Linked DNA regions of Paraglaciecola sp. L3A3. The protein of the gene in region 2 interacts with the protein of the main gene of each other region in a pairwise test. Links are inferred from orthologs where the notes say so. Each region holds a gene or a part of one and is shown on either strand. Other genes may lie near its edges. The genes, in order: ung and ndk.

Region 1 (8,024 bases), 3.1 Mb from region 2 along the record:
GATGAGCTAATCAAATTTGAAGGCATTTTATCTGGCTCTTTATCTTTTGTATTCGGCAAATTAGACGAAGGTTTAAGTTTATCTGAAGCCACTAACATAGCTAAAAAGAATGGTTTTACTGAACCAGACCCTCGAGATGATTTAAGTGGTATGGATGTCGCCAGAAAACTATTAATCATGGCTCGTGAAGCTGGATTAACGTTAGAATTAGAAGATATTCAAATCGAGCCTGTATTACCTGAGTTTTTTGATGCGAGTGGCTCTATTGACGACTTTATGGCTAAATTGCCAGAAATCGATAGCCATTACGCAGACAAAATTAGTGCAGCCAAACAAGAAGGCAAAGTGCTGAGATATGTTGGTTCAATTAATCAAGGTAAGTGCGTGGTAAATATTCAAGCTGTGAACGAATCTCATCCTTTGTTTATGGTTAAAGAAGGTGAAAATGCTTTAGCTATTCACAGTCATTATTACCAACCTATTCCATACGTAATACGTGGTTATGGTGCGGGTGCTGCGGTAACTGCTGCTGGTGTGTTTGCTGATGTGATGCGAACTATGCCATGGAAACAGTCGTAATCATCTTGAAACGTAACCATGTTGGAAAGTAAGTAAGATAAAATGTCAGAATCAAATATGCAGAACAAAACAATAACAGCCTATGCGCCAGCCTCTATTGGTAATGTCAGTTTAGGTTTTGATTTATTAGGTGCGGCCCTGAAACCGATTGACGGAAGTTTATTGGGTGATGAAGTTGATTTAACCATAGCAGAGCAGTTTAGTCTTGAAGTGGCTGGCCGTTTTGCCGACAAATTGCCACCTGATCCTGATAGTAATATTGTCACTCGTTGTTATCAGCATTTTGTTAAAGTATTAGAGCAAAAAGGTTATGCCAAAGAAGATATCCCAGCATTAAAAATGACCTTGCATAAACATTTACCTATAGGTAGTGGTTTAGGTTCTAGTGCTAGTTCAATTGTTGCGGCATTACATGGTCTTAATCAGTTTTATGCAGAATATTTTGGCAAAACGCCTTTTACTGATAATGAACTGTTATTAGTTATGGGTGAGCTGGAAGGGCAAATTAGCGGCAGTGTGCATTATGATAATGTTGCCCCTTGTTTCTTAGGTGGTTTAACCTTGATGGCTGAATATAAAGAACAAGTTGCCTTACAATTGCCTATCTTTAAAAATTGGTATTGGGTGTCTTGTTATTCTGGCATTAGTGTTTCAACTGCCGCAGCACGAGAAATTTTACCAAAACAGGTATCAATGGCTGATACAATTCAATTTGGACGCCAGCTAGCAGTATTCACTGATGCCTTATATCGCCAAGACGAAGAGCTTGCTGCAGCCATGATGCAAGACGTTATCGCCGAACCATACCGTAAATCATTGTTACCCAAGTTCGATGAATCGAGAGCGTTTTCTGAACAAAATGGTGCATTAGCATTTGGTATTTCTGGTTCTGGCCCCACAGTGTTTGCTGTGTGTGATAATTTACAAAATGCAGAAAAAATTAATCAATGGCTAACTGACAATTATATTCAAAATGACACAGGTTTTAGTCATGTCTGTCAGTTAGATTTAGACGGTGCCGTTACGCACCAATCTTAAGGTTGTGTTGAAGTAGTTGTACTATGCTTCTGTGCAATAATTTAACGTAATTAAAGTGCGTTGAAAATAGAAATTAAAAGGTAATAAAAATTGGAACTCGTAAATTTAAAAGACGCATCAGAAGTAGTGACATTCGCCCAAGCCGTTAAGCAAGGTTTAGGCAAGAATCAGGGGTTGTTTTTCCCAACTACACTACCTAAGTTTGATGATATGGACGCACTTTTGGCTATGCCTTTTGTTGAGCGTAGTGTTGAAATCTTAAGTTCTCTTATTGGTGATGAACTTTCAAAAGAGCGGATCGCAGGCATAGTTGAGCGTGCTTTTGCATTTCCAGCACCTTTAGCAAAAGTAACCGACAATATTTATAGTTTAGAATTATTTCATGGTCCAACATTAGCATTTAAAGATTTTGGCGGTCGTTTTATGGCCCAATGTCTAACTGAAATTTCTAACGGTGAACCTATTACCATTTTGACAGCCACTTCGGGTGATACAGGTGCTGCGGTAGCTCATGCTTTCCACGGCATTGAAAATATCAATGTGGTTATTTTATTCCCTAAAGGGAAAATTAGTCAGCTACAAGAAAAATTATTCACCACTTTGGGCGATAATATTCATACGGTAGCCATTGATGGTGACTTTGATGATTGCCAACAGTTAGTTAAAACAGCTTTTGATGATGTTGATGTGCGAGAAGGTTTACACCTTAACTCAGCTAACTCAATTAATATTAGCCGTCTAGCTGCACAAGTTTGTTATTACTTTGAAGCTGTATCGCAACTGACTGCCGAAGAGCGTAAAGAAATTGTGATCTCTGTACCTAGTGGTAACTTTGGTAATCTGACTGCCGGCTTAATTGCTAAAGTGATGGGTTTACCAATTAAACATTTTGTTGCTGCAACGAATATGAATGACACTGTTCCTCGTTATTTGAAAACGGGTGAATGGGAGCCAAAAGACACAGTGGCAACTTTGTCCAATGCTATGGATGTTAGTAATCCAAATAACTGGCCACGTATCGAAGCTATTATCGAACAAGGTTATGTAGACAAGTCTGAGATTTCTGGCGATACGGTTGACGAAGAATATACCCAAGTGTCTATGCGTCAATTAGCGCAATTAGGTTATATCAGTGAGCCCCATGCTGCGATTGCATATAAAGCACTAGTTAGAAAACTAGAAGAAGGGCAAACAGGTATATTCCTTGGTACAGCTCACCCTGCTAAATTCAGAGAAACAGTTGAAAATGTGTTAGGCCAACCTATTAGCCTTCCACAACCATTAGCTGAATGTGCAGGTAAAGAAGGTTTGGATGTTGAATTAGCCAATGACTACCAAGCATTAAAAACGCATATGTTTAACTTGTTAGGCTAAATACTAATAAGTGGATACTTGGTCGGATATATTAGCTGCGGAAAAACGGCAGGCTTATTTTCAGCAAATTACAGAGTTTGTTGATAATAAAAGACGTGCTGGCACTGCAGTATATCCTCCTCAACAAGATGTTTTTAATGCCTTTGATTTGACTCAGTTAGCCGATGTAAAAGTGGTAATACTGGGTCAAGACCCCTACCACGGGCCTAATCAGGCCCATGGTTTATGTTTTTCTGTTTTACCAGGAGTTAAACCTCCCCCATCTCTTGCAAATATCTATAAAGAACTGGCCAATGATATTGATGATTTCTCTATTCCCGAACATGGATTTTTACAAAATTGGGCAGAACAAGGTGTTTTGCTGTTAAATACCGTTTTGACTGTAGAACAAGGAAAAGCCCATTCTCATGCAAAAATCGGTTGGGAAACTTTTACAGATAAGGTCATGCAACAACTAAATGAGCACTGCCAGGGTGTGGTCTTTTTACTTTGGGGTAGCCATGCGCAAAAAAAAGGTGCTGGTATAGATCAAACAAAGCACCATGTTTTAAATGCTCCACATCCCTCGCCATTATCTGCTTACCGAGGTTTTTTTGGTTGCCAACATTTTTTCAAAACCAATCAAATTTTACTCGAACAGGGTAAATCGCCAATTAACTGGCAAGTATAAAATCCTTCATTGTTAATTTCTGAAAATACTTAAATTACATTGAAACAATTACTTAGCTGTGGTTTTCTAAGCCTAAGTAGTTGCATATTATAAATGGGTAAAGAAATGAGAGCAGATTTTGTCAGAGCAATAACAATCATTTGGTTGAGTTTGCTGGCATTGAGTATCACTTGGCCAGGTATGTTGTGGTTTGCAGTTATTTTAGTACCACTTACTGCAGTGGGCTTTTATGATATGTATCAAACGAAACATGCACTATGGCGAACGTTTCCTTTAATTGGTCGTGGACGCTGGGTGATGGAGTTTTTACGTCCCTTTTTGCGTCAGTATTTTTTCGAATCAGAAACTGATGGAGTACCTATTAACCGGATGAACCGTTCGGTGATTTATCAAAGGGCTAAAGGTCAGCAAGATACCATTCCCTATGGCACCAAAGTGGATACTCAAAGGGTAGGCTATGAATGGATTGGCCACTCTATGGCGGCTATTCATCTAGATGAAAATGCTATCGAACCTAGAGTGAAAATTGGTGGCCAAGCTTGTAAGCAACCCTATGAGGCGAGTATTTTTAATGTCTCAGCTATGAGTTTCGGTTCGTTAAGTGCGAATGCAATTTTAGCCTTGAATAAAGGCGCTAAACTCGGTGGTTTTTATCATAATACTGGAGAGGGCAGCGTCAGCCCTTATCACCTGCAACATGGCGGAGATCTCGTTTGGCAAATTGGTACAGGCTATTTTGGTTGTCGTGATGTGCGGGGCAAATTCAGTGCAGAAAGGTTTACCGAAACTGCTACTAAATTTAATATCAAGATGATTGAAATTAAATTAAGCCAAGGTGCTAAACCTGGGCACGGTGGCATTTTACCAGCAGATAAAAACACCTTAGAGATCGCGCAAATTCGTCATGTTGAACCCGCTACTAGAGTGGATTCCCCGCCAGCACATAGTGTATTTAAAACGCCGCTAGAGATGATGGATTTTATTCAACAATTACGAGATTTATCTGGTGGAAAACCTATAGGTTTCAAATTGGCAGTCGGCCGAAAAAGTGAATTTATTGCTCTTTGTAAAGCCATGGTTGAAACCAATATTAAACCCGATTTTATCACAGTAGATGGGGGCGAAGGTGGCACAGGCGCAGCACCCTTAGAATATTCTAATTCGGTTGGTATGCCACTAAGAGAAGCCATAGTGTTTATTACTGACGTGCTTACTGGTTTTAATTTACGTAAGGAAATCAAAGTGATCGCCAGTGGTAAAGTGTTCACTGGTTTTGACATAGTTAAGAATTTATCTTTAGGTGCCGATCTATGTAATAGTGCTAGAGGTATGATGGTCGCGTTAGGTTGTGTGCAGTCTTTGGTGTGCAATACCAATGAATGTCCAACAGGTATTGCCACGCAAGACCCCATATTAGCCGCTGGCTTAGTGGTTAACGATAAAGCGACTCGGATTGCTCGATATCAAAAAGAAACAGTACGGGCCACTATGGACTTGGTTGCCTCTGCTGGTTTGCGAGATCCCAATCAAATCACGCGTTCACATATATATCGTAGAGTCAGCGAAACTAAAATTAAGCGTTTGGATCAAATTTACATAGGTTTAGTGCAAGGTAGTTTATTAGGCGACGATTATCCAGAGCGATTTGCCCATGAAATGAAAGAATCTTCATCTAAGTGTTTTATGCCCACCAATTTTGTGGTGCAATGTTACAGTGGTTTAGAAGAAGTAACCGAAAGCTGAAGTTGGTAATGTTATAAAAACTAAAACGCCCTGAATATCAGGGCTTTTTTGTAGCGATTGATTAGATAACCTGAATACTGGATAAGCCGAACCTCTCGATAACGCTCTTTTTGTGCCTAGCGGCGTTGGGCTGCCTAGCCGCGATGGAGGAGAGTCTAGCAATTACACGTTATTACGTACGACAATCCGCCTTGCTATACACCAAAATTTCGTCACCGAGTTAGCATCCAGGTGAGGTGATTTGGCTGGATATTATTAAGCCATTGAATTTTAATGAAAAATCCAGATTAGACGATACTTCTTATCCAGAACTCAGGTTAGATAAATTCTAATTGATCTTCCGGTGACATACCTAGCTCACGTAATTCTTGCCTAAGTCTGTGTCTGTCATGGATGGCTTCGATTTCTCTCCACTTGCGTTTGCTGGTTTTAGATTTTGAGTTACGGGTTTCTGAATCTATAGTTGACAATAATTCGGACTTATTCATGATGAACTCCAGTATTATTTTTTAGCGCAGCGTTAACATATTATTGAAATCTTTAGGTTTTCATCTAAAGACGGTTTAAATATGTACCATAAGAGGCTTAAAAATAGAACAAGTATTTGAATTATTTATTAATAAAATGTGAACTTAATGTGACACTTGCTGAAGGTTTGAAATGATTGATTTAGGGTTTCGAGAGAAAATCATAATATAACAGCATAAAAAAACGGCGACATTCATAAGAATAACGCCGTATTGATTGACAAGCTAAACTGTTAAAGCAACATCTTTACGAATCTCGAATCTCGAATCTCGAATCTCGAATCTCGAATCTCGAATCTCGAATCTCGAATCTCGAATCTTAGCTATTCGCTTTTCTAAATTTAGCGATAAGTTGATTAGTTGATGCATCAAAGTTTAGTTCTGCATCTGTGTTAACTAGCTTGTTTAATACTTGGTTGCCTAATTCTTTACCAAGCTCTACACCCCATTGATCAAATGAGTTCACACCCCAAATAGCACCTTGCACAAACACTTTATGTTCATATAAAGCAATCAAAGAACCAAGGGTTTTTGGATCAAGCTTATCGAACAAGAAGGTATTGCTAGGTTTGTTGCCTGGCATAGTTTTGTGTGTGGCTAATGATTCTAGCTCATCATCGCTTAGGCCTTTTGAGGCTAAGTCAGCTTTACACTCGTCAAAGGTTTTACCTTGCATTAAGGCTTGAGTTTGACCAAAACAATTAGAGGCTAACATGGCATGATGCGTATCATCTTGATTAGGCACATTTAAAGGCAACATAAAATCAGCAGGAATTAATACTGTACCTTGGTGAATTAGTTGGTGGAATGAATGTTGGCCGTTCGTGCCTTCACTACCCCAAATAACTGGGCCTGTTTCGTAGTCTGTGACTGTTTTATCGCCAGAGACACGCTTACCATTACTTTCCATGTCTAACTGTTGTACGTAGGCTGGAAAGCCGCGTAGATAATGATAATAAGGTAGCAACACATGACTTTGTGCGCCAAAGAAGTTGATATACCAAACACCTAGACTAGCTAAAATCATAGGTAAGTTCTGTTCAGCAGGGGCTTTTTGAAAATGTTCATCCATTTCAAACGCACCTTGTAACAAAGCACGGTAGTTGTCATAACCAATAGTAAGGGCGACAGGTAAACCAATCGCAGACCAAAGAGAATAACGACCGCCAACCCAATCCCACATAGGAAAAATATTGTCTTCAGCCATACCAAATTCGGTTGCGGCTTTGATATTTGAAGAAACAGCAATAAAGTGTTTCGCTATGTCTTCTTGTTTACCACCGGCTTTTAAGAACCAAGCTTTAGCGGTTAAGGTATTTTGTAATGTTTCTTGGGTGCTAAAAGATTTAGACGACATCACCACTAAGGTTTCTTCGTGATCAACAGACGCTAAAACATCTTGGATATGACAGCCATCGACGTTGGCTACATAGTGCACTTTTACACCTTTAAACCAATAAGGTTTAAGGGCTTCAGACATAATTTTAGGGCCTAAAAATGAGCCACCAATACCGATTGCGACAATTTCTTTAAGAGGTTTTCCGGTATAACCTTTTAGCTCGCCGTTGTGAACACTGGCCACAAACTTTTCAATTTTTTGCTGACAGGCTAACACTTCTGGCATCACGTCTTCGCCATCAACCAAAACAGGCTTACCAGAAAAATTACGTAATGCGGTGTGTAATACTGCTCGTTTTTCGGTGTGATTGATAATTTCACCAGCAAACATTGCATCACGTTTTTCAGCTACCTGACAATCAGTCGCAAGTGATTGTAGTGCTGAAATAACTTCATCAGTTACTAGGTTTTTTGAAAAATCTAATTCGATACCACAAGCTGATTGGGTGTATTTTTCTGCTCTTTTAGGATCGGCAGCAAACCAATCTCGCATATGTTGCGTTTTTACTTGTTCTGCTAGGCTTGCTAATTGTTGCCAAGCTGGAGATTCAGTCAGTGCTGTCATGAGGTTTCCTTAAATGTAGGGCGGTTGTAAGGACATAATCTTTATCCTTGAAACTACACGTTTATTGGCTGCGATGCTGACGGGCTGAAGCCAGACCTACATAGGTTGAATGTAGGTCGGTATTTAAGCC
Region 2 (7,865 bases):
TTACGAGCACCGGTTAAGCCTAAATCAGAAACCTCAGCTTCTCCCGGTCCATTCACCACACAACCAATAATCGACACATCCATGGGTGTTAATAAATCTTCTAATCTTTGTTCTAATGCATTGACTGTACTGATCACATCAAATTCCTGACGAGAGCAACTTGGACAAGCAATAAAATTAATGCCTCTAGAACGAATTCTCAGGGATTTTAAAATATCAAAACCCACTTTGATTTCTTCCACCGGATCGGCAGCCAAAGAAATACGAATTGTATCACCTATGCCCTCGGCTAATAACATACCTAAACCGACAGAGCTTTTTACTGCGCCAGCACGTATACCGCCGGCTTCAGTAATGCCTAAGTGCAAGGGTTGTTCAATTTGTTTAGCTAATTCTCGGTATGCCCCTACCGCTAAAAAAACATCAGAAGCTTTAACACTGACTTTAAACTGATCAAAATTAAGCTTGTCTAGAATATCCACGTGGCGCATAGCTGATTCAACCAAAGCAGCTGGAGTGGGTTCAGTGTATTTTTCCTGAATTTCTTTTTCCAAAGAGCCACCATTCACCCCAATACGAATTGGAATATTTTTATCACGGGCACAATCAACGACCGCTCTAACTCTTTCCATAGAGCCAATATTGCCTGGGTTAATACGTAAACAATCAACCCCGTACTCAGCCACTTTTAGGGCGATACGATAATCAAAATGAATATCTGCAATCAGTGGAATGCTAACTTGTTGTTTAATTAATTTAAACGCTTCTGCTGCATCCATAGTTGGCACTGAGACTCTTACTAGATCACCGCCCACAGCTTGAATTCTTTTAATTTGGGCAACAGTTGCTGCAACATCAGTAGTCAGAGTGTTGGTCATAGATTGCACGGCAATAGGCGCACCATCACCAATAGGAACATTGCCTACATATATGCGTTTTGAGGCACGACGTTTAATAGGAGAATCTGCAAACATGGTAATATTTTAACTCTAGATTATTCAGATAAAGGTAATTCGAACTTGGCACTGCGCCCTGGCACTATGAATGACATATCCACAGGCTGTCCATCATAAGAAATTTTCACTACTTCTGGCGCACCTAAAGTAACAACAAAAGGCGGTATACCCGTGATAGTCATGATCCTGCCTTTGGTTTTTACTCCGTAGGCAATATCTTCACCTGTTGCATCCGATATATTAGTCCAGCAGTTGTCTAAAAATTCAAAGACTAACTCAATAGGGGCTTCGGTTACCGGAACTTGGCTTGCAATAGGATCAAGGGTATTGGTTAATTCTGTGGAAACAGTGGCGCCATTGTCATTCTGTGTATCCTCCAAGCTAGATCCAACGGCTTCAACTTGTTCAGTAATAGTATCTTCAGTTTGCTCAATGACAGGTGGCAAGCTTAATTCATCAACAGAAATCTCTGACTCGACATCAGTCAATTCTGCAGTTGAGCTGGATTGAGAATAAGGTTTTAAAGATACGTTATCGGTTTCCTGCTCAATTGTTACAGTATTTTCAGAAAACAGACTTATTTCAGTTTCACTTTGTTGGAACCACCAAACCACAGCTAGAGCAATCACGGCAGCCACAATTAAATAAGTGACTAACATTAATTTGTCATCGTTAGCTTGATGGTTAAAGCGACGAGAGAAACTTTGTAGTTTTGCAGGCTCTTTTTTCTGAGTATTTAAAGCTTCAAATGCAGCAACAATTTCTGCTTCAGGTACATTAACCTGTTTAGCATAAAGCTTCAGGTAACCTTTAATAAAAGTTAGCGAAATATTAATGTCATAATTGTCTTGTTCAAGCTCTTCGATTAATGTCTTTTTTAAACGAATTTTTAAGGCGATATCATCTGGGGTTAAATTAACCGCCTCTCTCGCCTTTCTTAAAATCTCACCGGGCCCAATAATGACTACTTCTTTGTCTGGTACTTGTTCTTCGCTCATATTATTACATTACTCGTCAGAATTAGGGGATACAAGGCTTAATTTCATGCCATTGTATATAGCAGAGGCCTTGGATAAATTATTCCATTCTACCAAACGTTGCATTTTTATATTATACATAAGAGAAATTCGGTACAAATTTTCTCCTTTGGCAACAATATGATAGCTAGCTTGTAGTTTGTTCTCAGATTCTATATTGGACTGTGTGTTTTCTGCAATCACAACATCAGCTTTATTCGTAACACTTTCTTGCTTTGCTGCTGAAACAGTGTCGACCAATGGCAAAGGCTTATCACTAGTTGGCTTTTGTATTTTTAAAACTTTCTGCACTTTTTTAGGTTGCATAGCCACAGGATCTTTTGCTTTTAATAAGGCTATCACCTCTGGATGTGTTGGATACACCTTAACCAACATATCGGTATAGTCTTTCGCAGCAGCGTAATTGTTACTGCCTTTTTCAATTTTAATCGCCATTAACAAACTTTCGGGACTAACTTGAGCTATTCGTTCGTAGCGTCTTAATACATCACGGGCTTCTTGCCATTGCTGTGTATCAATCAGCGCTTCTACCAGAAGATATAAGCTATTACTTCTACCAGGTTGATGGTTAACGGCGCTGCGTAAATAACCAATTGCATCTTCAGGATAACCTAAACTACGGCTACAAATTGCCAAATTTTCGTAGGTTTCAGCACTAGAAATATAATTACTAGTATTCACCGCTTTTAAAAAATACTCTTTCGCTTTGGGGTAGTTACCATTTTCGCACAAAAATGCCCCATAACTATTGATGATATCGGCATTTTTTGGCTCTAAGTCCATAGCAAATTGATAAGCGTTTTCAGCCTTGTCAATTTCCTCTACTCTTTGGTAGTAATAGGCCATCGCATAATTCACATCTGCAGATCTAGGAGCAAACTCTAATGCTTTGTCTAAGTTAAATTTGGCTTGGCTATAATTACCATTTCTAAGATAAGTTAAACCTAAAGAAATTCTATTTTGTGCAGCTTTATTTTGATCAAAATCATCTGAGACAGAGTACAAACCATTTTGTCCTGCGCAACCAACAAATAGCATACCGATAAATAATAACGTGCAATTTATTCTTAACATAAAAAGTAGCTGTCTCATAAAAAAATCTATTGTGCCATTTTTACTGAGATATTTTCCCCTTTCAGCCTTTTTTTCATGATTCTTTTTGTTCTATCCACCACATCGCCTACTAATTGACCACAAGCAGCATCAATATCATCTCCACGAGTACGACGAACCACTACCACTAAACCATATTCCATCAAGACTTTAGCAAAACGGTCAATACGTGAATTGCTAGAACAGGTATACGGTGACCCCGGGTAAGGATTAAATGGGATCAGGTTGATTTTACAGGGTGTGCCTGATAGTACTTTCGCTAGCTGGTGAGCTTGGTCTGTACTGTCATTCACACCATTTAACATCACATACTCAACTGTGACTTTGCCTGAGTTGGCATTAGACTTAGCCAAATAACCACGAACACTGGCCAAAAACATTTCAATTGGATATTTTTTATTAACCGGAACTAATTCATTACGCAGTTCATTATCAGGAGCATGTAACGAAATGGCTAAGGCGACATCTATTTGATCAGCTAATTTATCAAGAGCGGGTACCACTCCAGAAGTACTAAGGGTTACGCGACGTTTCGATAAACCAAAAGCTAAGTCATCCATCATCAAATCCATAGCAGGAACGACATTTTTGACATTGAGTAAAGGTTCACCCATGCCCATCATGACGACATTCGTAATCGGTCTTCTAGCAGTATCGTTATTTAAACCAATAGTCACCGCCACTCGCCAAACTTGGCCAATAATTTCTGACACTTTTAGATTGCGATTGAACCCTTGTTGCGCAGTGGAACAAAAAGTGCATTCAAGTGCGCAGCCCACTTGAGAGGAGACACATAGGGTGGCTCTGTCTCCATCAGGGATCCAAACAGTTTCTACCTCTTGACCACCTTCTAAGCGCAAAGCAAACTTAATGGTGCCATCAGTCGCATTTTGTTGGTAAGCAATTTCTGGCGCTTTCACTTCGCAGTTAGCGATGAGTTTAGCTCTAAGCACTTTATTAAGATTTGTCATTTGTTCGAAATCAGAAATGCCTTGCTGATAAATCCACTTCATGACTTGGTCTGCTCTAAATGGCTTCTCACCTATTTCACTAAAATAGGCACGTAGACCTGCACGATTAAAATCAAGTAAATTTATTTTTGCAGTTTTGGGCGATACTTCTTTGGACGTCACAATAAACCTCAATGGTCAGAAAACACTGTATTCATTTTAACCGATTAGTGGGTCAATGCAGAGTTATCTTGGTAAATAATTCAAATAGCTGATAACACAAAAGGGAGCCGAAGCTCCCTTTTACTTATTGTACTGCTTTACTTAGCGTGTGCGTGGGCAAATTTCTTCATCAGAAAAGAAATATGCTATTTCACGTGCAGCTGATGCTGGAGCATCAGAACCGTGACAAGCGTTTTCATCAATTGATTCAGCATAGTCTGCACGTAATGTGCCGGCTAGTGCTTCTGCTGGGTTAGTTGCTCCCATGATTTCACGATTTTTTAATACTGCATTTTCGCCTTCTAACACTTGAACCATTACAGGGCCAGAAGTCATAAAAGAAACTAACGCACCGAAAAATGGACGTTCACTGTGTTCAGCATAAAAACCTTCAGCTTTTTCTTTACTTAAATGCACCATTTTAGAAGCAACAATTTTTAAACCTGCAGATTCAAAACGATTATAAATAGCACCGATAACGTTTTTAGCAACGGCATCAGGCTTAATGATAGAAAAAGTGCGTTCTAAAGCCATCTTTTTAACTCCAATTATAAATACTAAGTTAACCCATCGACAAATGAGTCATTAAAAATTTCGCGCGGATTATATGCAATAAATAGGCAAAAGACTAATAAAACCGAGGATTATGGCAAAATTACCGAGAACGGTGAACACCATGTTAGAAATGCGTTAGTCAGGTCATATTCTTGATCTGCTAAGAACTACTTCACCAATACAAAGCCTATATTTTTCTGTTAGACTTTATTTATTAACAAACCAAAGAAATACACGAGGCGTTTTGTGCTAAGAATGTTGTTTTTATTTCCGCTAGCTTTATGTTTAATTTGGACTGCGTATCTAAAATTACAAGGCTATACTCTAGGTCAAGGTAAACAGGGGTATATCTACATATTGGCATTTTCGACCGTTATTGCAGTGTTCTATACGGTTGTGCTGTGGATAACTCAAAGATAAATATCGTCAAATGAGCATAATCTTCTGACAATAAAAAAGAGCGATAACGCTCTTTTTTATTGTGCAAATTTCTATTACTTCTTATTGTAATATTTCGATATCCGCTTCAGCTCGTAATGATTCGATCACAGCTGAATATAGGTTTTGTGTTTTAAGTGAAGCAAGTTGAGTCTGTATGCTTGTTATTTGCATACTATCGGCAGCTTCACCTTCATTCACTTTCATTAATTGTACTAAACTTACATCGCCAGTTATCAAATCCACTACTTCAGTTTTGTTTTCAGCTAGTTTAAAAGTCGCTTCTATTATACTTCTAGAAACACCAGCTTCATTGCGAGTTACGGCAGTTTTATCTTCCCAACTTAACTCCATAGAATCGAGCTTAGCGGTAATATCTTCATTATTAGCCAGTTGAGTTTTAACATCTAAAATCCAATCTCGAGCAGCTTGCTGAGCCCCTTCAGCCAAAAGGGTTGACTTTATTTGCTGGTTAACTTCATCAAGGGCTTTGGTTCTCTCTTCTTCATGAGATGCGACTCTAACGACCATAATGTGGTTAGTCCCTAACTCAAGTACTTCACTGTTGACACCTTCAGCGATTAACTCATCACTGAAAGCACTGGCTACCACTTTAGGATTAGCCACAACTTGTGGAGGGGCAACACGAGTAAATAAATCAGTGGTCTGAATAGACTTGTTGGCAACCGCTGCTACTTCTTCTAAAGAATCAGGCATTTCGAAAGCCACTTCAGCAATACGTAACTGAAGTGCATAAAACTCTTCTTCCGCTTTACTGGTTTTGACTTTAGTCGTTACTTCATCTTTTACATCTTCAAATGCAGTTACTTCCTCAGGCTTAACATCAGTTAACTTAATAATGTGATAACCAAAAGAACTCTTAACTACAGAACTCACATCCCCAGCAGCATTTAGTTCAAAGGCAGCTTCTTCAAAAGCCGGATCCATAATGCCTTTACCGAACCAACCTAAATCACCACCGTTTTCAGCACTGAAAGTATCAGAAGAATATTCTTTAGCCAATTCAGCAAAGTCACCACCATCTTCCACTTTAGCCAAAACTGATTCAGCTAATGCAAGTACAGAGTCATCATCTTCGCTACTTTCAAATAAAATATGCGATGCCTGGCGTTCTTCAGATGTACGGTAGTCATTAATATTCTGTTGATAATAGTCAGATAATTCTTGTTCAGTGACCACTACATCAGACATCAGATCTTCAAGCGTTAACTCAACATAAGCTAGGCTGACTTTTTCTTCAGTATCGAACTGACTAATATTAGCCTGATAATATGTCGATATTTGCTCTTCAGAAACTTCAACTTTGTCATTAAACTTACTTGCAGGTACAGTCACATATCGTAAGTCACGAGTTTGTTGTTGTATCATATGCGCAAACTGAGCTTCATTTAACAACGCAAATTCGCTACCAATCAAAGATTGAGAAAGTTGTCTGCGTACCATATCAACACGCATATAATCTCTAAACGTACTAGGCTGATATCCTGCTTGGCGTAAAATCGCCAAATATCTGTCATTATCAAATTTCCCGTCAATTTGAAATTCATTCATACTGACGATAGCTTTTTTGATCTGCTCATCACTCACACGTAAACCTAGATTATCAGCCGCTTGATCCATTAGCTTTTCACCAATTAAGCGATCAAGTATACCTTTTCTAAAGTTTTGTAAATAACCAGCATCGCTGGTTAAAGTTGCAAAGGCATCGCCGTATTGCTGTTCCATACGAGCTCGTTCGTTTTGATAAGCTTTTTCAAGTTCATCAAGAGTGATTTCTTCGCCATTAACATTCGCCGCAACTGTTGCCCCCGAAGAGTTGATGTAGCTACCTACACCAGCAAACATAAAACTTAATATCACTAATCCTAAGATCCCCATGGCCCAAACGCCTTGTGATCCTTCTCTAATTCTTTCCAACATACTTAAGTCCAAACTCCAAATGAGCGGTTATTCGATAAGCTGAGAGGTTACCTCTGCCGTAAACGGGCGAGATTATATACTAAACAAGTAATATTATTAAGAATGTTTATTATCAAATAAAAAGTGTTTAGCGAATGAGGAATTCTGGTAAATCTTTCAACGGTATAAAAAAACTTTTGTTTCACAAAAACAAAAGGCGATGAAATCATCGCCTTTTAAAAAAAACTCGACTAATACTTAGTTACAAGCGTCTTTCAATGCTTTACCAGCTTTGAAAGAAGGTACTTTAGCTGCTGAAATTTGAATAGTTTCACCAGTTTGTGGATTACGACCACTACGAGCAGCACGTTCACGTACGGAGAATGTTCCGAAGCCAACTAACGCAACTTGATCACCATCTTTAAGTGCTGTAGTAACTGCAGTTGTTAGTGCGTCTAATGCACGACCAGCAGCAGCTTTAGAAATGTCTGCACTTGCAGCGATAGAATCAATAAGTTCTGACTTATTCAAAATATGAACCCCTTCATGTGTTATTTATTATACTAATGACTCGCAACATGCGAAGCCGGATTGTTATATCAAGCTTGAAACATAAATTCAAGCAACTTACAAAAATGTAACATTTATGAGTCGTCTCAATCCCTTTTGCGACA

The links.
Region 1: the proteins of ndk (region 2) and ung interact in binary tests that used the Escherichia coli proteins (3 or more experiments, as listed by UniProt). The link is inferred for Paraglaciecola sp. L3A3 from one-to-one orthologs.

What each region holds. Positions count from the first base shown.
Region 1 is NZ_CP047023.1:4,569,514-4,577,537, reverse strand. What follows is about bases 1,879-4,831. They hold ung (uracil-DNA glycosylase), read left to right. Parts: upstream 1,879-3,001; coding sequence 3,002-3,661; downstream 3,662-4,831. Other genes in these bases: GQR87_RS18835 (FMN-binding glutamate synthase family protein), read left to right, coding at 3,767-4,831; thrC (threonine synthase), read left to right, coding at 1,879-2,991. Also shown: thrA (bifunctional aspartate kinase/homoserine dehydrogenase I), read left to right, coding at 1-579; thrB (homoserine kinase), read left to right, coding at 622-1,617; more of thrC, read left to right, coding at 1,708-1,878; more of GQR87_RS18835, read left to right, coding at 4,832-5,404; GQR87_RS18830 (DUF3545 family protein), read right to left, coding at 5,722-5,892; pgi (glucose-6-phosphate isomerase), read right to left, coding at 6,251-7,894. UniProt on the Escherichia coli protein: Excises uracil residues from the DNA which can arise as a result of misincorporation of dUMP residues by DNA polymerase or due to deamination of cytosine.
Region 2 is NZ_CP047023.1:1,514,189-1,522,053, reverse strand. Bases 3,097-5,890 are described here. They hold ndk (nucleoside-diphosphate kinase), read right to left. Parts: upstream 4,813-5,890; coding sequence 4,381-4,812; downstream 3,097-4,380. Other genes in these bases: GQR87_RS06290 (SurA N-terminal domain-containing protein), read right to left, coding at 5,335-5,890; GQR87_RS06300 (bifunctional tRNA (adenosine(37)-C2)-methyltransferase TrmG/ribosomal RNA large subunit methyltransferase RlmN), read right to left, coding at 3,097-4,239. Also shown: ispG (flavodoxin-dependent (E)-4-hydroxy-3-methylbut-2-enyl-diphosphate synthase), read right to left, coding at 1-974; GQR87_RS06310 (RodZ domain-containing protein), read right to left, coding at 995-1,954; type IV pilus biogenesis/stability protein PilW, read right to left, coding at 1,964-3,067; more of GQR87_RS06300, read right to left, coding at 3,094-3,096; more of GQR87_RS06290, read right to left, coding at 5,891-7,212; GQR87_RS06285 (HU family DNA-binding protein), read right to left, coding at 7,450-7,722. UniProt on the Escherichia coli protein: Major role in the synthesis of nucleoside triphosphates other than ATP. The ATP gamma phosphate is transferred to the NDP beta phosphate via a ping-pong mechanism, using a phosphorylated active-site intermediate.